4 regions of the Sphingobacterium sp. 40-24 genome follow, and region 1 is predicted to be linked to each of the others. Evidence: riboswitches for the same ligand, from Rfam matches in the RefSeq annotation. Region 1 holds a riboswitch; each other region holds the start of a gene.
The links. Region 1 has a riboswitch for S-adenosylmethionine ahead of metE (5-methyltetrahydropteroyltriglutamate--homocysteine S-methyltransferase). Riboswitches for the same ligand answer to the same signal wherever they lie in the genome.
Positions count from the first base shown of each region.

Region 2: another riboswitch for S-adenosylmethionine. It lies ahead of BGP15_RS14205 (5-oxoprolinase); the one in region 1 lies ahead of metE (5-methyltetrahydropteroyltriglutamate--homocysteine S-methyltransferase).
Region 3: another riboswitch for S-adenosylmethionine. It lies ahead of BGP15_RS07615 (methylenetetrahydrofolate reductase); the one in region 1 lies ahead of metE (5-methyltetrahydropteroyltriglutamate--homocysteine S-methyltransferase).
Region 4: another riboswitch for S-adenosylmethionine. It lies ahead of BGP15_RS05855 (O-acetylhomoserine aminocarboxypropyltransferase/cysteine synthase family protein); the one in region 1 lies ahead of metE (5-methyltetrahydropteroyltriglutamate--homocysteine S-methyltransferase).

Region 1 is NZ_MKWH01000055.1:209,990-215,801, reverse strand. Features, by position in the region: gene BGP15_RS20240 (sensor histidine kinase) at 1-1,355, shown strand, start outside; gene BGP15_RS20235 (response regulator transcription factor) at 1,458-2,147, shown strand; SAM riboswitch class I at 2,332-2,435, shown strand; gene metE (5-methyltetrahydropteroyltriglutamate--homocysteine S-methyltransferase) at 2,514-4,826, shown strand; gene BGP15_RS20225 (hypothetical protein) at 4,926-5,456, opposite strand.
Region 2 is NZ_MKWH01000036.1:2,631-8,442, reverse strand. Features, by position in the region: gene BGP15_RS14215 (TolC family protein) at 1-762, opposite strand, end outside; gene BGP15_RS14210 (DUF3050 domain-containing protein) at 1,027-1,797, opposite strand; SAM-I-IV-variant riboswitch at 2,008-2,101, shown strand; gene BGP15_RS14205 (5-oxoprolinase) at 2,168-2,431, shown strand; gene BGP15_RS14200 (hypothetical protein) at 2,462-2,767, opposite strand; gene BGP15_RS14195 (DKNYY domain-containing protein) at 2,931-3,557, shown strand; gene BGP15_RS14190 (hypothetical protein) at 3,574-3,882, opposite strand; gene BGP15_RS14185 (hypothetical protein) at 3,914-4,942, opposite strand; gene BGP15_RS14180 (hypothetical protein) at 5,366-5,812, shown strand, end outside.
Region 3 is NZ_MKWH01000021.1:174,809-180,620, reverse strand. Features, by position in the region: gene BGP15_RS07630 (30S ribosomal protein S16) at 354-875, shown strand; gene rimM (ribosome maturation factor RimM) at 995-1,519, shown strand; gene BGP15_RS07620 (hypothetical protein) at 1,630-2,481, shown strand; SAM riboswitch class I at 2,711-2,813, shown strand; gene BGP15_RS07615 (methylenetetrahydrofolate reductase) at 2,884-3,840, shown strand; gene BGP15_RS07610 (glycosyltransferase family 117 protein) at 4,082-5,812, shown strand, end outside.
Region 4 is NZ_MKWH01000017.1:3,244-9,055, reverse strand. Features, by position in the region: gene BGP15_RS05865 (homoserine dehydrogenase) at 1-1,108, opposite strand, end outside; gene BGP15_RS05860 (homoserine O-acetyltransferase family protein) at 1,146-2,189, opposite strand; gene BGP15_RS05855 (O-acetylhomoserine aminocarboxypropyltransferase/cysteine synthase family protein) at 2,223-3,533, opposite strand; SAM riboswitch class I at 3,795-3,907, opposite strand; gene BGP15_RS05850 (FUSC family protein) at 4,090-5,812, opposite strand, start outside.

The DNA.
Region 1 (5,812 bases):
TTATCATGTTAAATGCTTCAAAGGTAGATGATCAGATCAATGGGAAGGACGATAGCACGCGGTTTGTTATCCCCCTAATGGACCCACTGGTCAATCAACAAACAAAATTCCGGGTAGCCACATTACCTCCAAGAGAGAATGCGAAACTTGCGAAAACAATTTCTGATTTGGAAAAAAGATTGGATATCCTCAACAGAAAAAACGCGTGGAGTGGCTTTAATGTATATGATTCCGTTGCCATGCTGGGCGGCAAAAAAGCAGACTACATCGAAGATATTGCTATTGGAATGGAGCTTGCTAAACGTCCATTAAAGGATCGATTGAATGTGATCATCGTTCAAGAACTTATCAAAGAGGAGTTGGCTCAACGCGACATTAAAGCTCCTTTCAATATTGAAATATGGAGCACAAACAATATATTACTAAATAATATTTTAAACGAAGCCGCTTTAAATAACCCAACAAATACAACCAAATACTCAACGGCACTTTTTAAAGGTGATATCGGTGCTGCGCCAGGAAAATTAACCATCTATTTCCCCAATAAAAAGGCGATAATTGCCGATAATATGGGCTATCTGTTGCTGCCCATGCTGGCACTGCTTTTCTTGTTGGTGGGGTGTTTTGCTTATACACTGATTATCATCTTCAGACAAAAGAAAGTTTCGGAAATGAAGACGGATTTCATCAACAACATGACGCATGAGTTTAAAACACCTGTTGCAACAATTATGATTGCCAGTGAGTCACTTAAAGATCCAGACATCAATGCCGACCACAAGCGCGTTCAGAAATTGGCTAATATCATCTACGACGAAAATGTTAGACTCGGAAATCATATTGAACGTGTGCTCGATTTGGCAAGACTAGAAAAAGAAACGCTAAAACTCGACCAGGTAGAAGTATGCATCAATGATCTTGTTTCGGCAGTAACGGACAGTATGCAGCTACGGATGCAAAATATTGGCGGGAAATTCAGTATAGATCTTGCAGCGACCAAGGATGTTGTCGTTGGTGATGAGTTACATTTTTCCAATGTATTTTACAATCTTTTGGATAATGCCATCAAGTACAGCAAAGGAGATTTACATGTCAACATCAATTCAAAAAATGTTGGCGACACCATTGTTGTCACCATAGCCGACAATGGTATTGGGATGAGCCGGGATCACCTGCAAAAGATTTTCGACCAGTTTTACCGTATTCCAACTGGGAATGTTCATAATGTCAAAGGATTTGGCCTTGGCTTAAGTTATGTACAGGACATTCTGAGAAGGCTGAACGGAAAAATTACAGTTAAAAGTGAAAAAGATAAAGGCACGACCTTTGAAGTAATTTTGCCTATTAAAAAATAAAACGTTCCTTTTTTGTATATTTCCTCTTTAAAAAATTTCAAAGGTTGAGGAAGGCTGATTTATCAGCATCAAGGGACATTGGTGAAAATTAATATATTCATTATGCAAAAGATATTATTAGCAGAAGATGATCCTAATTTGGGGGATCTTTTAAAAGACTATCTCGAATTAAAGGGAAAATTTGACGTCACATTATGCACGGATGGAGATGAAGCGATTTCTCAATTCAAAAAAAATAACTACGACCTTTGTATTTTTGATGTCATGATGCCAAAAAAGGACGGATTTACAGTTGGACGTGAAATCAGAAAAACAAACAATACTGTTCCTATTATCTTTGCCACAGCAAAGGGGATGATGGAAGATAAGACCGAAGCCTTTGAGCTAGGAGGAGATGATTATATCACCAAGCCTTTTCGAGTGGAAGAATTATTGCTCCGCATCAATGCTTTGCTGAAACGCAGTGTTCGAGACAAAGAAGAAGAAGTGGTTGCGGATAAATTTGAAATTGGCGATTATTTCTTTGATTATACAAGTCAGCAGATTTCTTACAAAGGACAGATGCAAAAACTCTCCACGAAAGAAGCTGAACTACTCCGCTTGCTTTGCTTAAAGAAAAATGATGTGCTGACCCGGGAAGAAGCGTTGTTAAAAATATGGCATGATGATAACTATTTTACGGGTAGAAGTATGGATGTATTTCTCAGTAAACTTCGTAAATATCTAAAAGAAGATAGCAAAGTTGAAATTGTCAATGTGCACGGAAAAGGTTACAAACTTTTGGTCAGCTAAAAAAAGGGGAATGAAAAATATAGTCATTCCCCTTTTTATGCTACACACGTATTCAAGCGTGACTTACTCGAATTCGTGGATGAAAATAAAAGAACAAAACAATTTCATCCTTAGTAGAATATAAAAAATTGACGCACTTTTATAAAAAATTTGCATTTCAAAAAGAAATGTTCTAACTTAGCGTCGCTTATAGAGAAAGGCAGAGGGAATAGACCCGATGAAGCCTTAGCAACCTGTCCCTTGACAAGGTGCTAAATTCTACCCTACTTGATATGGGAATGATAAGCCGAAGTCACCAAATTCTAGTGTGTCCTTCTCTCTCTAGCAAGAAATATAGTTGAAAAAGAAATATTAAAAACATTCATTATGTTATTGACTAACAATTTAGGTTACCCTCGTGTGGGCGCGTTCCGCGAATTGAAAAAAGCCAATGAGGCCTATTGGGCTAAAAAATCTTCTGTTGAGGAATTATTGGACACAGCAAAAAAAATTCGTGAAGGCAATTGGAAAACACAAAAAGATGCTGGAATAGATTTGATCCCTTCCAATGATTTCTCTTTTTACGATCAAGTATTGGATTTAACCCTCACTGTTGGTGCAATTCCTGCTCGCTACCATTCTTTATTGAATAAAGTAGACAACAATTACAGTTTAGATCTATATTTTGCCATGGCGCGCGGTTTCCAACAAGAAGGAATCGACGTGACTGCAATGGAAATGACCAAGTGGTTGGATACGAACTACCACTACATGGTACCAGAATTCACAAAAGATCAAGAATTCAAATTGACTTCCGAAAAATTCTTAAATGAATACAACGAAGCAAAAGCATTGGGCATCGATACTAAACCAGTTCTATTAGGTCCTATTACATACCTTTTGATCGGTAAAGAAAAAGAAGCTGGCTTCGACCGTATCGATTTATTGGATAAACTTATTCCAGTATATGAGCAAATACTAGCTAAATTAGCTGATGCTGGTGCACAATATGTTCAGATTGACGAGCCTTTCTTAGCATTGGATTTAGATGCTAAAGTAAAAGCTTTATATCAACCTACTTTCGAAAAATTAGCTGCAGCAGCAAAAAATATCAAATTAATCGCAACGACTTACTTCGAAGCTTTAAAAGACAACGAAGATATCGCAGTTAACCTACCTATCCATGCTTTACATTTGGATCTGGTACGCGGTGAAAACCAATTGGATACGGTATTGGCTAAAGTTCCTGCTTCATTAACATTATCTTTAGGTATTGTTGAAGGCCGTAACATCTGGAAAAATGATTACGAAAAATCATTGGTTAAAATCAAACAGGCTGTTGATGCATTAGGAAAAGACCGTGTATGGGTAGCTCCTTCTTCATCTTTGTTGCACGTTCCTTTTGACTTAGACAATGAACACAATGAACAATCGCTACCAGCTGAAGTAAAAAACTGGTTAGCATTTGCTAAACAAAAATTAGCTGAAGTAAAAGACTTAGCCGTACTAGCGGAGGGAGAAGTTGATGCTGAAACAGCAAAACGCTTCGAAGCGAACAAAGCGGCTGCTGAAAGCCGTCGTACCTCTCCATTGATCCACAAACCAGAGGTTAAAACACGTACAAGCAATATTACTGATGACGATGCAAAACGCACTTCAGCATTTGCAGACCGTAAAGCAGCGCAACAAGCGAAATTCAACTTACCGGCGTTCCCGACCACAACTATCGGTTCATTCCCACAAACGAAAGATGTTCGTAAATGGAGAGCAGATCTGAAAAAGGGTGCTATTACGCAGGCAGAATACGATAAAGCAATCGCAGAAGAAACAGAAAACACCATCCGTCTTCAAGAGCAATTGGATATCGACGTATTAGTACACGGCGAATTCGAACGTAATGACATGGTTGAATACTTCGGTGAACAATTGGCTGGTTACGCTTTCACACAAAATGGTTGGGTACAATCTTACGGTTCACGTTGTGTAAAACCTCCGATTATCTATGGTGACGTATACCGTCCTGAAGATATGACTGTCCGTTGGTCTTCATATGCACAATCATTGACAAATCGTCCGGTTAAAGGTATGTTGACTGGTCCTGTAACAATCTTACAATGGTCTTTCGTACGTAACGATCAACCGCGCTCAACAACGACTTACCAAATTGCATTGGCGATCTTGGATGAAGTACAAGCCTTGGAAAAAGCAGGTATCAAAATCATACAAATCGATGAACCAGCTATCCGTGAAGGATTACCGTTACGTAAAGCTGATCAAAAAGATTACTTGAACTGGGCAGTACGTGCTTTCCGTGTCTCTTCATCAAATGTTGAAGACGATACACAGATTCACACACACATGTGTTATTCTGAGTTCAATAATGTGATCGAAGATATCGCTGCAATGGATGCCGACGTTATCACGATTGAGACTTCACGTTCTCAAATGAAATTATTGAATGCTTTCGCCGGTGATTTCAAATATCCAAATGATATTGGTCCAGGTGTTTATGACATTCACTCACCACGTGTTCCAAGCAAAGATGAGATGGTAGATCTATTGCGCAAAGCAAAAGCAGTAGTTCCAGCAGAACAACTTTGGGTTAATCCTGACTGTGGTTTGAAAACTCGTGCTTGGCCAGAAACCAAAGCGGCTTTAGAGTCTATGGTTGAGGCTGCGAAAATCTTAAGAGCAGAATAATTCTTAAACTATATTGATAAAGCCCTAGCTGAAATTTCAGCTAGGGCTTCTTTATTGGACTTCGTTCAAAATAAAAACTGTTATACGAATAAGGTGAGATTATTTTCGGCTGTTCTTCCGTTCTTTCTTGTTTTCCTTTTCGTTCCCGTTCTTAATTTCCTGTTTTCCTTTAATCCGATCTTCAATCGCCTTCAGGTTTGACGAAAAATCGAGGTCAACATTTTCAAGTTTAGCCTTTTTTAACGCCTTCAATGCCTTTTTGTATTTTCTCATTTTTTCAAATAGCAGTGCTTTCTTGATCCAGATTCCTGTCAAGGGCATGGCCGGAAGTGTCAAAGCAAATTTGATCGTCTTTTTTGCAGCTTCATACTCCCCCATATCAATCAATGTCTGAATGAAATAAGGATATACTTCCAGTGCCTGCACATTATGCACCAAAGCTTCCTGGAAATACCTTTTTGCCTGCTCATAGTCCAATAGCTGTTCGGCATGAACTCTTCCCATCAAACACAGCGCCATTGTATTGGACTCATCATAGGATAGCGCATAGGATAAGGATTCCATGGTCTCCTCCAAATACATCGGATAGTTATCCAGCGCCTGAAGGACATATTTATTTACTGAATTCATAAAATTTTCTAAAACATAACATTCATATCCAGCTTTCACGATAACTTTGAAAGTAACTGGATTTTTAAAACTCCTGAATAAGCTAAGCATATTGGAAAAGTGGACTACCATTTCGAGCGCCACGTTTTAGCCAATATCAACCTAGGTTACTTAACGTATTAAGAAGAAGATTAGGAAAGGGCCGTATTCCGAAGAATATTCCCGAGAATCTTCTCTGTGGACGAAGCGGGATTTTCTAATATTGCAAACATATTCTTCCGTTTTTATTAATTACTCTATTGAATTGCAAAGATTCAAAATATTTACCAAATTCCAAAAACTTTTGATTATTAATCTGTTATATTGTTCAGCACGAT
Region 2 (5,812 bases), on a different contig from region 1:
CTGTTCGGATTTTAGGAGGGAAAAAGCATGGCTTCGCGCTTCGGCAACAAGCGCTTCATAGCTGGGGTTTTCCACCTGAAACTGCTCGGGCAGGGGCACAATCTCCGCAGTAATACCACCAATTAGCTGCAGCTTCTGATTTGCAGCCTGAATATCATGACCGATCTGCACGAGCAACAGTTCCCGCTTCGAAAGCTCCAACGAAATACGCAAGACGTCACTGTGCAATACAACACCCGCCTTATACAGATGCTCAATCTCCCTGAGCTGTGCCCGTTGATCAGCGATATCCTGCTCAATTAAAGATCGGTTACTATACGACAGTTCCAAATCCAAAAAAAGATTGCAAACCTCCAATTTCGTCTGCGCTGCGGCATTCTTCCAATCGATTCTGGCCAGCTCATTTTCCAATTTTTTGGACTCAATTTTCATTAGGTCCCGATGCCCATTGTAGAGGTTCAGATAAAAATCCAGGCCGCTATCGTACAAGTAATGAATGATATCATGCTGGGAAGGTTTATTTAAAAGACCCTGGTCATACACAGGCATATTACTTGCATAACTAGCAGAAGCTCTGGCGGAAATCTTGGGCAGCAACTCCATGCGTTGCTGCTGTACTGCCACCTCAGTTTCTTTGAGCTGCAAATAAGACTGCTCGATGTATTTACTGTTCTGTAGCGCTTTGTCGATCATGTCTTTCAGGGACATGCGCAAAGAATCGAGGGCGAAGGTGTCCGAAATAGCGCATACTAACAATCCCATGGTTAGTATGCCTTTTGCCCAATAGGGAGGAAAAAAGTTCACGTGTGCTATGTAATTTTTTTGCGTTGCAAACTTAGACACTTATTGGAACTTGGATTTCTTCACAAACGCCAATATGTTATGGAAAAAAGACATTTTTTCATCAATTCAAACAAAAAGACCAATATCTGCCAATAAGTCCTTACAATATCCTTTTTTACAGCACATAAAAAAGGCCTTTCAAATCGTGATTTGAAAGGCCTTTCTCGATGGTATAATAATAGATTATCCATATAAGGAATCTTCTATTGCATTCCACAGCTGGATTCTTTTTTGTAGCGCAATTTTACTGATCTCTTTCATTTCCGTCCATTTAACCTCATCGTCCTTGGCAAGATCTGTGATCATCTGCATCGCCAACGGTCCATGCTCGTCGCCGTCAAGATCAATATGGCGTTGAAAATAATAAATAAAGCTATCCAGATTGGCTGTAGGAAAGTTTGTTTTAATCTCTTCCAAAATAGAGGTAAACATTCCCGGGATAAGATCTTCGCGTCCAAATGTAAATGCTGCGGCAATTTTATGCACCTCGCCCTCAGCAATCACTTCGAATGTAAAATTCAAAAAGTCTTTGATCCGCTTGTCCAATGTGGTCGTTGCAATGACATCGAATATGTTGTTCGATTTTTTGGCTTGAGCAATAAATTTGTTGACCAGATGAAGGTCGGCACCCATGGCATCCATGGCGTCCAGATACATCTCAAAGTGGCTCAAACGGCGGCCATCAATGTATTCATCCGATTCCTCAGCCAATACAATTTCGTTGATTAGATAGCGTGTTGATGGATGCTCACTCGCAAACCAAGGTAAAGTCGTACAGGTCAATTTAATCTGTAAAGCTTTTAGTAAAGACATAAAATCCCATACAGCGTACACATGCCCTTCTGTAAAAGAACGTAGATTCTTGATCGTTTTGATCTTACGATACAAAGGGTGTTGCAATAATACCTCGCGTTCGGCAGCAATGTATTCGTTAATTTCCGCAATTCTATTCATGGCGCAAAAGTATTGTCTTATCTCTGTTTTTAAAAGTATTTTCGATGAGATTACAGTAACATGATAAATTTTTCGCCCAGCTATCCGCTTCATAACCAAATCACAGCCAACAACGCGCCTCGCTTTTGACCTCCCTATTCCTGTTGTTAGCGCTCATTTACCCTTAAAAACAAAAATATTTTTTATTATAAAAAATAATCTACTATATTTGTAGAGTATTCAGAATTGCATGATGCAATACCAACCGAGTGGAGGCACCGCGGTGGTAAATTAATACGGGTTTCGACCAAAATAAACGTCACAGAACGATTATTTTCCCAACAAGATCTGGATACAGTTTATGGTTTAATCCTTTAAATTTTTAAATTGTATGGCTACTACAACAAATCTTTACCAACACTTACTGGAAAAATTCAGTTATTACTCAACAGATGAACTGATCCAGCTCAACAATGACACGATTTTAGGACAAGGCTGGGGTTCAGCCAAAGCAACCTTTAGAACAGCTTTGATCAGTACGTTCTCCAAAAGAGGACTGGATCTTTCCAACATCATTTCCAAGGAAGACGGTTTTACCTCGGTGAAGCATGTCCCTGTACGCTTGGAACAGAATGTCCTGATTCCTTTACAGTAATCGTTATCGGCAAAAAAAGGTAGGCCTAGCCTACCCTTTTGTCAATGAGTGATGATATTTTAACGTATGATTGAGTGAATGTGCGGTCTGCCGGGCATCGTCCTGATAGGACGATAAATCTTGGCAGGCTCTGATATCTGCTACATCCACCTTGTTTCTTACTTTGCTGATGACCTGATTTAATTCCGATTTCCAGTTGCCCGGATCGCCAAAATCGTCCACCCAATTTTTGTTGATAAACCTTTTATAGTTCAAAAGCAAAATATACAATTCCTCACCACTACCGGCGCGATTGATTGACGTGCGCCAGTTCTCTAATTTTTCTTTAAAACTCATAACCAGCAATATACAAAAAAATATTTGGATTCCAAAATAGTTGCATTTGAAACGGATAAGGATAACGAGAAATAAAATGATAAAATGATTAAACCTTCGGTGAATTATCTTGGTCATAAAGGAGGGATTCAATATAAATATCATATTATAAAACAGATACATTATGGCCTTTATCCACTTAAAAAATATGCTTGTTATTTCCTTTGCATTGCTATGTATATTGGGGAAAAGTATTGCTCAACAAGGTCGTCACAATAAAAGATCTACGTCTCAGACGACGTTTCGACATGACAGAGAAAACGATTATGTCAACATAGGCAACCGGATCTTCTACAGGGATAAGATGGTCGAAGGTGTCGATGCACGATCTTTCAAAGACCTCGGCAATGCTTATGCAATAGACAACTGGAATGCCTATTATCGTGGCGTTAAGATTAAAGATGTATCGCCACATTCTTTCCAATCACTTGGTTGGGGATATGCCAAAGATAGTTGGAATGCCTATTATCGTGGCGTTAAGATTAAAGATGTCTCTGCGCCCAGCTTTAAAATACTGGATGAAGGATATGCCAAAGACAGCTGGAATGTTTATTATAGAGGCAATCAAATAAAAAATGTATCCGCCCAAAGCTTTGTTCTTCTCGGTGACGGATACAGTAAAGATAGCTGGAAAGTCTATTATTTTGGTCAAGAGATAAAGGATGCAACTGCTTTCACATTTAAATATCTGGGTAAAGGTTATGCGAAGGATAACTGGAATGAATATTATAGAGGAAAAAAATTGGAATAGAAAATAGACCACGGGATTATTCTATCGAATAATTCCAATTTCCTAATACTTTCGGTATCTCCCAGGATTCGGCTTTGGCCTTATAATCATTAAAGTGACCTTTTTCCCAGGTGGTAATATGATAACCTTTGCAGAACTTACAATAATAGGCCCTTTTGCAGGCGTCTTTACCCATCCTGTGTTTGATACGTTTACCATCCAGTTTGTTTCTCATCCGGGATCTGAACTTAAAGTGAAGCATTGCCCATTGCGCCTCAATTAAAGAAGGAAATCCAACTTTACCAGTAGCTCGGCATTTCCAGGTATTGTCCCTTACTTTTTCCATAATCTATCTATTAAAGTTTACCTAATATATTTTATTGCTCTTTTTCTATTGGCACCTGCAACATGACCCATTCCCTGATATGCTTTGCAATCTTGTCGGACACCTCAAAATAGTACCGTCCCTCAAAAGGTATTTTGAGCACGATACGCAATCGGCCCCGTTTCAGTTGCTGGCAAGCTTGGATCATATCCAAGGGTATGGCTTTATCCCGGTCAATCTTCTGTACAAATCCCTTCGTGATATTAACAACTTCCTTTAAGCTGCGCTGCTCACCACAAGTCAGATTTTCGTCCATCGCAGTTCTTAAATAAAGGCTGACTATACCATTTTTATAAGTAAAAATCCCGATATCCTTATAGGATATCTTTTGGGACAAGATTTTATTATTGAGCAGGAATACTTCCTGTTCCAGATCCATGGATCTGCACATGGTTAAATCTATTTCATCCATGGAATCCACATCTCTATCTTCCCCTGCTGTTTCCAGGATCTCTTTCAGCTCTTCGATACCCGGAGAAAGCAGCTCAATCTGCTCCTGGAGATCTCTCGTTCTTAATTCTTGCTGGAGGATAGTTTCTTTCTGTTCAAAAATTATGAGTTTTTGCCTGTGGTAAACAGCGACATAGAAATAAACTGTATAGGACATATTCAGGACCAAAATGCCGCTAAATATGACCATTAAAGGAAACAGCAGCCATTCATCCTTCGCCTGTGGATCTGGGCCAATGATCCAGAACAATAAAAGTGTCGGAAGTATGCAGCAAAAAAATAATTGCATACCGGCGCGTTTTTCGGGGTTAACCAGCCAGTTCTGCTTTTTGTCCAATATAATGATAACCAATCTTATATAAAAGAAAATAATCGCTACCATCAATACAAAAAATAGATAGCTATAGGTGACCGGCCAGTCTAAAAGCCATTCCGCCAAGGCGCCCCGATAGCCCAGATACCAACAGAATCCTCCAAAAATGAAAGATGCAATCAACTGCCAGATCCCATCGGGATACTGCACCGTCAATGTTCTATTATCCTGATATCTATTTTTGCTAAAACTTTTCATGTACAAACGACATTTTAATAACGCTATTAAAATTTACATACTTATCAGATTTATACTTTCTTCCAATCTATCTTTCACCTATTAAGTTTATCCGGCATTACATAAATTCCTAGTACTGGAGAACTTCCTTAAAAACTCCCCTGTCGAAGAAATTTTTGTTATATAAATTTAGCCAATTATTTATTAAACAATGTCCAACTCACTTAAATCAATGCCTTTGTATCGTTTTATGGCTCAAATAATTCCCCTTCCGGATGAAAATTTAACTCTTTGTTGATAGAAAATCCTCCTTCGCTGTCAGGAAATCAGCACTCATTGTAAAAAATTGGCCTTTATTGAAATGGTTGGGATATTCACTGAAATTTCATGCTATAGTGGGTAAATTTAAAGCGTAAAACTTCACTGATTATTAAACCATAAATCATGAGGACAATAAAGAAATTTAGACTGCCATTTAGCCGCAATTATGTATTTATTGCAATTGCTGTACTGATTACCTTATATGGGATTTTCTGGGCCCGGACACATAGCGAGCGCGTCTATAGCATCGGGGCAATGATCATTCTTATCCCATTTCTGGAAATGCGTGGCCAAGAACGCGTCATGCAGCTTTTCGTTATCTTTTTTGTCTGTATTCAGGTCAGCAGCATAGCACTATTTGACCGCCTTCCCTACCAGCTGCTGATCAGCTCACAACCCTTTTGGACAGCTGTAAAAAAGGGCATACCGACAGCCTTTATCATCTGCGCGATGGCACATCTGTTTTTCTGGAGAAAGACAGACCTTTTCAAACTTTATGGGATCCAATTTCCCATCATGATCATTGCATGTACCTGGTATATCCGTATGCTGCTGATCATGGCTAATTGC
Region 3 (5,812 bases), on a different contig from region 1:
ATTTGGTAAAATAGCTTTTTTTTGAAAGTGTCTTATTTTATTGGCCAGAAAGAACCTTCAGTTTGCTATCATTGCTGTTGGTATCTGCGAAGTCATGAAAGTTTTGAAGAAAAGGGCTATTTTGTACACTGATTTTTTGAAAGACTTGTTTCACCTACAGTATGGTAAGAGCAAAATCTTAACGTGCGTAGGACGTGTTTAACCTGAAAGTGGTTACTGAAAGAAGCTAACCCTGTCGTTTTCAGTGAAGTTTTATTAAATTATAACGCTGATTAAAAAAAAATAACTATCTTTGCATCCCCTCTAGTATGAAGCTCGGGGGATATGTTGAATACATAAAATAAAATTAAAAAATGGCAACTAAAATCAGATTGCAAAGACACGGTAAAAAAGGACGTCCTTTTTACCACGTAGTCGTAGCGGATTCTCGCGCTCCACGTGACGGTAAATTCATCGAACGTATTGGTTCTTACAACCCAAACACAAATCCAGCAACTATCGTTTTGGATTTTGAAAAAGCTTTGGATTGGATGAATAAAGGTGCTCAACCAACTGACACTGCTCGCGCTATCCTTTCTTACAAAGGTGTTCTTTACAAAAAACACTTGCAAGGTGGTGTGAAAAAAGGTGCTTTTGATGAAGCTGCTGCTGAAGCTAAATTTACAGCTTGGACTGACGCTCAAGAAGCTAGAATCTCTGGTAAAAAAGATGGTTTAGCACAAACTAAAGCTGAAGCTAAAAAAGCTGCTTTAGTGGCTGAAGCTAAGAAAAAAGAAGAAAAAGCTGCTGCTGTAGCTGCTAAAAATGCTCCTGTAGCAGAAGAAACTGCTGCTGAAGAGACTGAAGCTCCTGCATCAGAAGAAACTGAAGGTTAATTCTTTCATAAAGTATTCGAGAAAGCCGACTCAATCTTGAGCCGGCTTTTTTTGAAACAGCCAATAGGCTAATCGTTTGCCAAATCATGTCTCACAGCTAATCGCCAAATAAGAAAAATATGACTATTGATCAATGCTTTTACATCGGTTACATCAGTAAAACAAGAGGTCTTAAAGGAGAAGTACAACTGTTTTTTGAATTCGAAGAATACGAGAGTTTGGATATCGATGTTGTCTTTGTAGAAGTGGACAAAAAGCTTGTTCCTTATTTTGTTGATGCCATTAAATTTCAAAAAAATAGCACTGCTTATGTAACATTTGAGGATGTGGATCATATCGATAAGGCTCAGGTACTCGTTCGTAAAAAGCTATATCTTTCCAATGATAAAATGCCCGAGCGAGACCCGGATGATTTTAGATATACTGATTTAATCGGATTTTTAGTGATCGATGAAAACCATGGCGAACTGGGGCAAATAACAGATGTTCAGGAATTCCCACAACAATTTGTCGCCACAGTAGATATGGATGGCAAAGAACTGATGTTTCCGCTGTCCGACGATTTGATCTTAGGAATTGATGGCGAAGAGGAGATCATTGAAGTTGAATTGCCTGAGGGATTGGTCGATCTGTATAAGGAATAGACATATCCCCAAGCTTATTCAATTGAATATCCTATACTTACTATTGCAGTAATTTCTTATCTTGGTCCTTATATATTAATATTACTATTGGCCATAATTATTAATTGATTTTGAAACCGTTATTACTGCTGTTATTCACACTCTCATTGTCTTCGTGTACTTTCTTTGGGAAGAAAAAGGAGTTTCCTGAAGGTAACTACCAAATGATATTGGGCTATCCAAATGATGAGTATCATAAATTAAAAAGAGAATCTCCCCAAAATGTGGAGGCAGATACCTATGGTAATGATCCTATTCTATACCGATCCTTTCTTTCGCTTCATGATAAGGACCAGTTTGTCATGGCGATTGATGATATCTTACTCTTTGGTAAGTACAAATTTGACGGTGATAGATTAGAATTGACGGATGAGAAAAAAGGTAGTGTCGCTTTGGATATTGTTAAAATAAAAAAAGATTTTGTTCAGCTGAGAGGTGATTTTTCACAGTTTAGCTCAGCACGTATACCCACTAGTGAAAGACTTTATATCAACTTTGTGTTAGATAAAACCCTTATCCGGGAAACGCCCAGTAAATTTGATAGCCAAGTGAATTTATGGCGAAATGCTCCGGTAAAATCAGAAAGTGAAAAGGAGATAAAAGCGAGGGCCTTGAATTTCGTAGATTATTCTATCGCTTATTTCCAACACATATCAAGCTCTGGCACCCATCACGATTATCGAATGGATGGTGTCGAATCACCAATTATTTATGCCGAGAATGGCATTGTGCTCAAGGCATGGGCAGATGTTCCTGATTCTTGGAAGGAATTATTTTACAACGAAAAAGAGGCATTAGTCGCCTATCACTATTTATTTGACGGATTTAAATATGGATCGAAAGAGGAGTACCATGTTAAAGGACTCTTATTGGTCACATTTTATCTCAAAAATTTACGAAATTCTTTGGCAGCTAATCTTTAGCCAATGTTCTTGTGGCATAGTCAATCTCTTCGCTGTCTATGATCCTCGATCGTTAATTCTACTGGTTTTTCTAGGTCTTTAACTATTGGTATGGTGAAGAATCCTGTCGTTGCATGGATACAAAGCTAAAGTGACGTTGAAACATCGTTTATTGAAGTCTTTTTGCTGCTATTTTTGCCTTTTCGAAAAATAATTTTTGTCTTTTGATTTTTTAAAACGATATTAGCAACGCTTATAGAGAAAGGCCGAGGGACTAGACCCGTTGAAGCCTTAGCAACCTGTATTGTTCAAGGTGCTAAATTCTACCCTACTCCATGTGGGAAAGATAAGTTACATGTAGATAAACGATTCCTCGACGTGTGCGTTTCGATGTAAGCCAACCAAACTAAAAACAGTTTTTTAATGAAGATTATCGATCATATCCAGAATGCCAAAGGAAAAACATTGTTTTCTTTTGAGCTATTGCCACCGGCGAAAGGGCAGGGCATCCAAAGTATTTTTAAAACCATGGATGAACTGATGGAGTTTAAACCTCCTTTTATCGACGTCACCTACCATCGGGAAGATTATATCTATAAAGAGCATGCGAGTGGATTACTGGAACGTGTTTCCTATCGTAAACGTCCTGGGACAGTGGCGATATGTGCGGCCATCATGAATAAATATAAAGTGGATGCGGTGCCACATTTGATATGTGGGGGTTTTACAAAAGAGGAAACTGAAAATGCATTGATCGATTTGAACTTCCTGGGGATAGATAACGTTTTGGTGTTGCGGGGTGATGCACGTAAGGGCGATGCCGATTTTATACCAACCGATGGTGGACATGCTTTTGCAACAGACCTATTGGAACAGGTAACCGATATGAATAAAGGAAAGTATCTGCATGAAGACATTATCACGTCGGAAAAGACTGATTTTTGCATCGGAGTAGCCGGGTATCCCGAAAAGCATTTTGAATCTCCAAATTTCAATACTGACTTTAAATATCTGAAACAAAAAGTCGATATGGGAGCAGAGTTTATTGTGACTCAGATGTTCTTTAATGTTGAAAAATACAAGGAATTTGTAACAAAATGTAGGGACAATGGAATCCATGTGCCCATTATTCCGGGATTAAAACCACTGACAACAAAAAAGCAATTGGTGACCTTGCCAAGAATTTTTCATTTAGATATTCCAGAGGAACTGAGTGACGCTGTCGCGGCATGTAAAACGAATGCCGACGTCAGACAGGTAGGTGAAGAGTGGTTGGTACAACAGTGTCAGGAGCTGATTAAATTTGGCGCTCCGGTATTACATTTTTATACGATGAGTAATCCTGGTCCAACAAAGAAGATTGTTGAAAAACTAGCCTAACTCATAAAATGATAAAAAAGGGAGCAGATAAGCTCCCTTTTTTATGATAATTCATTGTGAAAGCCTGAAATAGGTTGAAAGTCTCGGCAGCGTGGTTTAGGTCGATCTCTATATTCAGTGTTGAATAGCCTGTTTACAGTCAGGTACTGGTGTTAAATAGTGTTAATTCGTGTGTCGGAGTCAGGATAACTTTTTAACTTAAAGTGCTAAAAAGGATTTTAACAATAGACCAATTGACCTTATGACGTACAATAGATTAAATTCTCTACTCGGTTTTGCTTGCGGACTAATTGCCACCTGTGTATATATCGCTACAGTTGAAAAGACGGTAAGCTGGTGGGATTGCGGTGAATTTATAGCCTGTGCCTATAAATTGGAGGTGGCACATCAACCGGGAGCACCATTGTTTCTTCTTATTCAGAATATATTTTCTAATCTCGCTTTAGGGAATAAGGGGCAGATCGCCTATTGGATGAATATAGGTTCTGCAGTTTGCAGTGGAATTACTGTTACCTTTTTATTTTGGACAATAACCGCCATTGCTAAAAAGCTACTCAACAAAGACAAACAAGCTTCTTTGTCAACCTACCTGCAGATCTTCGGCGCAGGAGTTGTCGGTGCAATGGCATTTAGTTTCAGCGATTCATTTTGGTATTCGGCAGTAGAATCTGAAGTTTATGCAATGTCTTCCTTATGTACAGCAGTTGTATTTTGGGCAATTTTAAAGTGGGAAGTCCGTGCAGATGAAGACGGTAGCGATCGTTGGCTGGTTTTTATTGCTTTTGTTATGGGGCTTTCGATCGGAGTGCATCTATTAAATCTTTTAGCAATCCCGGCTATCGCGATGGTTGTTTATTTCCGAAGAGCGCGACAGGTTAATGCGAAAGGGACAATAAAAGCTTTCCTCGTCGGAGTGCTGATCTTGGGGGCCGTTTTGTGGGGAATTATTCAATGGTTAGTCGGTCTAGCGGCTAAAGTGGATCTCGTATTTGTGAACTCATTGGGAATGGGATTTGGTACCGGAATTTTTTTCTCGTGCCTATTATTGGGGGGATTGATAATTTACGGTCTATATTATTCCTATAAAAAGCAGAAATATACACTCAATACAGCCTTGCTGGTTCTTTGTTTTGTTTTATTTGGATACAGTTCCTACACCATGGTCATGATCCGTGGGAAAGCAAATCCATCCTTGAACAATAATGCGCCGGATAATGTATTTTCTTTTTTAGGATATTTGAGCCGTGAACAATATATACGGGAACCGTTACTCAAAGGACCTTATTATGACTCGCAAGTGGTTGGCGTCGATAGTAAGACGAGCTATCGGAAAGATAAGTCGGAGTATGTTCCCTTCACACAGGTAGACAAATATCAATTTGATAAGGAAACCTTTTTCCCGCGTATCTATAGCCAAGATGGAAGCCATCAAGCTTATTACAGAAGTTACCTCAATTTGAAAGAAGGGCAACAGCCAACGTTTTCCGATAATTTTAAGTTCTTTTTTAATTTTCAACTGGGAGATATGTATACCCGATATTTCTTATGGAATTTTGTGGGTAGACAGAATGACAGGCAAGGATATGGGACCTATAGTGACGGCAACTGGTTGTCGGGGATCAGACCATTGGATAATTGGCGTTTAGGGGGGCAAGATAAAATATCTCGATCGCAGGAGCATGACCCGAGCCGGAACACTTATTTTTTTCTTCCATTGCTACTCGGAATAGCTGGTGCGATCTGGCTGTACCGAAACAATAAACCTTATACCTTGGTACTGACCTTGCTGTTTGTGTTTACGGGGGTAGCGATCGTAGTTTATCTCAACCAAACTCCTATGCAACCCCGGGAACGAGATTATGCTTACGTGGGGTCTTTCTATGCTTTTGCGATCTGGATTGGGCTGGGAGTAATAGCATTTGTTCGGTTTTTCAACCGTTTTGTACAAACACGTTACGCTTTAGCGACAGGT
Region 4 (5,812 bases), on a different contig from region 1:
TATGTCCGATGACATATTTGAAATCTGGTGCGTAATATCGTTCTGTGATTTCACTGAAATTTAACTTTTCAATCAGTGTATCATCTGTATATCTCAAATAAACCTTAATTAAATAATCTTGGCTATAATTTAATGTGCTGGATTCTAAATGTTTTTTATACTCATAGCGGTATCCATAGCGAAGAGCCGCGATATCCGATAGCACAGCAGAACCTGTTGGGTGGCCACCTGCTCCTTTACCATAGAAAAATTGTTCGTCTGCAAAGGCCGCTTTCACCAATACTCCATTGTTCTCATTTTCTACATTATAGAGCATGCTGTCTTTGCCTACTAGGCGTGGTAATACATAAAGTACAACTTTGTCGCCGTCGATCTCTTTTGCCGTCGGTATCAATTTGATCTTGAGGTTCTTTTCTTTCGCAAAACGAATATCTTGCTGTCCCAATTTATCAATACCAATATTGAACACATCTTCTGGTTTGACATAGATACCGTACGCATGCGAAGCAACAATACATACCTTAAATTTGGGGTCAAATCCACCTACATCCAGCGTTGGATCTGTTTCTGCAAAACCAAGTTCTTGTGCTTTCTTTAAAGCATCTGTATATTGCTGATTTTCGTTGAAAACTTTAGATAAAATGTAGTTGGAAGATCCATTAAAAATACCGCTGACAGAATGCAGTAATTCATTGTCATAGTATTCTTCTAAATTCCGTATAATGGGAATACTTCCGCAAACGGCACCTTCATATAATAAACTGGTCCCGTATTCATGTTGGATATCAACCAGCTCTTCCAAATGGCTGGCAATCATTTTTTTATTGGCAGATACCACATTTTTCCCCGATTTCAAAGCACGAACAGTTAGTTGGTATGCTGCTTCGGCATCATCGATTAGTTCGACAACAGTATTAATTTCTGGGTCACCTAAAATTGTTTCGGCATCGGTAGAAAATAAATCTGCTGGTAGCGAGCGTTTTTTATCTCCGTTTTTAATGACAAATTTCTTGATCTCCAGATTAAGATCTTTGGTTTTGATGATATCGTAAAGACCTTGGCCTACGACACCAAACCCAAACATCCCTATTGTTAATTTATTACTCATATCTCTTCTTAAATTCTCTTATATATTATTTACTCTCTTATACTAATTCGTTTATGTATTCTTTTTGTTCCCGCAGAAAGCTGCTAATGATTTTTGTGAGTTTTTTTGTTTCGATCAAAAAGCCATCGTGGCCATAGGTCGATTCAATCTCTTGATAATGGGCATTGGGAACATGTTGCGCGATGAATTGTTGCTCTTGTGGCGGAAACAACAAATCTGTATTAACGCTCAGGACTAAAGTTGGACAATCAATGCTCGCCAAAGCAGATTCAATAGATCGTCTTCCCCGACCTAAATTGTGGCTGTCCATTGCTTTGGTCAGGAAGTAATAGCTGTACGCATTATAGCGTTTCACCAATTTTTCACCTTGATAGTTCTGATAGGAGGATGCTTTATAATGATCGAGTTTTTCGTTATCATCTTCCTTTTGCGTGTTGGCATACGTTGTATAGTTGCGGTAAGACAACAGTGCCATAGCGCGTGCAACTTTCAATCCTTTAGCTCCACCATCAGGGTGATTGGCGTAAAAGGTTCGATCAGTTGTAATGGCCAGACGTTGACTTTCATTGAATGCAATACCCCATGGTGAGTGGACGGCATTTGTTCCAACCACGATGAGATGGTTGATGGCTATACTGTGCGATACGGCCCATTCCAATGCTTGTTGACCGCCTAATGACCCCCCGATAAGGATCTCTATTTGTTTGATTTCCAGGTGGTCCGCAAGGACTTGATGTGCGTGAACCAAATCCCTCACTGTGAATTCGGGGAAAGATAGGTAATAGGGTTGTCCGGTTGCTGGGTTTACAGATAGCGGATTACTGCTATTATATGCTGATCCTATGACATTGGCACAAATAATATAATAATCGTTTGCATCAAACAACTCACCTGTTCCAAAAAGACCGGACCACCAATCCAGCACATCTGCATTGGCCGTTAATGCATGGCAAACCCAGATCACATTGCTGCGATCTGCGTTGGGTTTGCCAAATGTTTCATAACTGATTTGTAAATCAGTAAGCTCTCTTCCATTTTCAAATACAAAAGGCTCCGGGTGCAGATATATATGCTTACTCATTTTACGTTTAAGTTTTAAGCCGAAAAAATCTGATTATTTAATTTTATCAAAAGCTTGTTGTAAATCAGCTTTGATATCATCAATATGCTCTATTCCTACAGAAAGACGTAATAAGCCTTTGAAGACTCCGGCATTGGCTTGATCTTCATCACTCAATTGTTGATGGGTTGTAGCTGCTGGATGAATAATCAATGACTTCGTATCACCAACATTGGCCAAATGACTGATCAATTCTAAGCTGTCGATAAAGCTATTGGCCTTTTGCGCTGCGTCACCTTTAAGCTGGAAAGAAAGTACCGCGCCATAGCCATTTTTAAGGTATTTTTGTGCGTTAGCGAAGCTCGGAGAGCTTTTTAATCCCGGATAGTTTACTTTTTCTACCTGTGGATGCGCCTCAAGCCATTTTGCGACCTCTAAAGTGTTGTCTACATGGCGTTGCACCCGCAAAGACAAGGTTTCAAGTCCTTGTAATAATAAAAATGAATTGAAAGGGGAGAGTGCTGGTCCGAAATCCCGGAGCCCTTCCACACGCGCCCGAATGGCAAATTGAATATTTCCGAATGGTCCGCTTTCACCGAAAACTTCGGAAAACACTAAACCATGATAGCCTTCAGATGGTTCGGAAAATTGCGGGTATTTTCCATTGCCCCAATTGTAGTTTCCGCCGTCGACGATGACACCGCCAATGCTTGTGCCATGTCCACCGATCCATTTAGTTGCCGATTCAACAACCACATTTGCACCATACTCCAGAGGTTTAAATAAATAACCTCCGGCTCCAAAAGTATTGTCAACGATTAATGGTAATTCATATTTTTTTGCTACAGCAGCAATTTTTTCAAAGTCGGGAATATTGAAACTTGGGTTTCCGATTGTTTCAACATAGATTGCTTTTGTTTTATCATCAATGAGCGCTTCAATTTTATCGGCTTCGGCATCTGTTGCAAAACGAGCTTCGATGCCTAGGCGCTTAAAAGAAACTTTAAACTGGTTGAATGTACCGCCGTATAAGTTGGATCCCGCAACAAAATTGTCACCACTTTCCAAAATATTATTTAAAGCTATAAACTGTGCCGCCTGGCCGGATGCAACAGCAACAGCTGCAACTCCACCTTCCAGTGCCGCAATACGTTGTTCGAAAACATCCGTAGTAGGGTTCATAATCCGTGTATAAATATTACCGAACTGCTTTAATGCAAATAAGTTTGCGCCGTGTTCGGCATTTTCAAATACAAAAGATGTTGTTTGATATATAGGAACTGCTCTAGATCCCGTAGTAGGGTCAGCGACTTGGCCAGCGTGAACCTGAAGAGTTTCGAATTTTAAATTTTTGTTTGAAGACATAATATATCAGATTTTAAGGGTTCAAAAAGAAATTGCAAAGTAAAAAGAGAAGCATACACACCTCCTTGAAGGGGCTGTTAAATCTTTATCCAAGAAAACGGAAATGATTTTTAACAAGCATGGAAGTGCATATGCATACGCATTCGCATTCGCATCGATACAATTGTACGATGGGTTACACTTTCGCTTATCGTGCGGTTCACTTGTGTTGAACCTGAATTTTTAATGGACTTCAGTAATTTAATAATCATTGTCTTATGTCATTTATATGCTCCAAAACGATATTGTTTTGGACAGGAATTGGCACCTTTTCAAACAAATTGAAGGTTGCCAGTGGGTCATTGAGCCAGTCTCTCGCCACTTCTTTATAAATCAAGACCTACTGATGAAGGGAGGTGTTGATTAGAAATCTTCTTTCGAAGACGACACAAATATAAACTCTTTTTTTATTAAAGCAAAAGAAATGGTATTTTTTAGTTAAAGGAATTTTGAATAACATGCCGATTGGCATCGCATATCTTCCGATGAAACCGCAAAAGTAACTGTCAATCGGGTATTATGATTTCTTTAAATTGATCCGTTCTGCAGTTTGATTTAAATCTGTTAGGAGAGGTTTAAGCGCATCGATTCTACTATGGATATCATAGGCGAGGTGGCGATTCGTCTTTTTGTTTAACGATAGCGAGAGGCCCACCAAATGGGAATTGACCTGATATGCGAGTGCCTGAAAATGGTGAATATGTGACCAATCCATCCATTTGTGCTCGGGTTCTTTTTTCATTTGATTAATGGCGTCTGAAAACAGGGCCATGGCGGTCTGCGCCTTTTTACGAGCCAGTCGTATATCAAACGAACTTTGTCTTTCGTCCGACAGACGGTTATTGATGATCTGGAAATAATGCGCGTTGTAAAGGGATACCTCTTTTGCCAGCTGAACCATGCCTGTGCTCTGGCGTACAGGTATCAAGAAATAACCCGCTATAGCCAAGAATGCTCCAATCAGTGTGAAAAGTATTCGGCTGCCTAAAATGAGATTGATGTTGCCTTCGAACAGATTGAGTGCAATCACAATTCCCAAGGTAATGAAGATGACACTGACCATATAGTTAGATCGGTTGAACAAAAAGAATCCAAAAAGACCCAATGCAGCTATGGTTAGGAGTGCTGGAAGAAAATGAATAGAAATTAAGCAGAACACACCAACTATAATACCCGAGAATGTACCGACAATACGTTCTATATTACGGGTTTTTGTCATTGAAAATGCTGGCCTGGCAACAATAGCGATCGTCAGTAAGATCCAATAGGTATATTTAAAATCCAAAAATAAAATACCGATCAATGCACCTGTTCCAAAAAGAAGAGCCATCCGAACCGCAAATCGAAAAAGCGGATTATTCAGATGGAGTTTACTTTTTAGATCAGCGAGATTACGTAATGGTCGACTGATAAATTGTTGGTACTCGCTGGTGTCAATCTTATCCTGAATTTCCTGATTTTGATAAAAAGCGACCTGGATTCTGTTGAGTACATCAATAATTGCTTCGATGTTGCTTATGATCGAACATAATATACCTTTTGCTGGATCGGCCTGTTGTTCTTGAATTTCTTTTAAATCCCGTAAGAGGGCATTAATTTTAAAGTTATTATGGTATAATTGATGTGCATACCGGAACCTCTTGTTGGGTTGTGAAAAGCTATCGATTTCTAACGCTAATAATTTGATTGTGTGACGAATTATGGGAAGGCTGCCCGTGTCTGCAAGATTTTTGCGAATTGCATCGTAGTCATGATCAAGCGCAATAATTAACTCATGGAGGTCAATTAATCCATAAACCTGACTGAGCCAATAATTGCTTTTATGCCACTGTTGGCTTATGATTTTTTTTTCTCGAAACAGAAGAGACCTGATTTGTTCCTGCTGTTCGCTGATCTGGCCATGAATTTTTCCTACGCGACTGTACGTAATATTCAAAGGAATATCGGGATCGTAAGACTGTGATCGTATCAATAGAAATTGGGACAATCCATGAAAGCCGTTAGCCATGGCATGTTTTAAAGAGCGATAAGGTTGTATATAGGCTTGTAAAAGGCTAAAAAAGTAATATATTATGGAACCTGTTGTAATCTGTAAGCCAACCGCAAATGGGTGTTGTGGGGCCATTCCGATCACAAAACTCATGAGAATCAATGTCATGTTTCCAATTGCAGCATAGCGGGCTCCAAAAATGCCGTATAAGGTGCATATAAAACCGGCTGCCGCTAGCACGATAACCAAG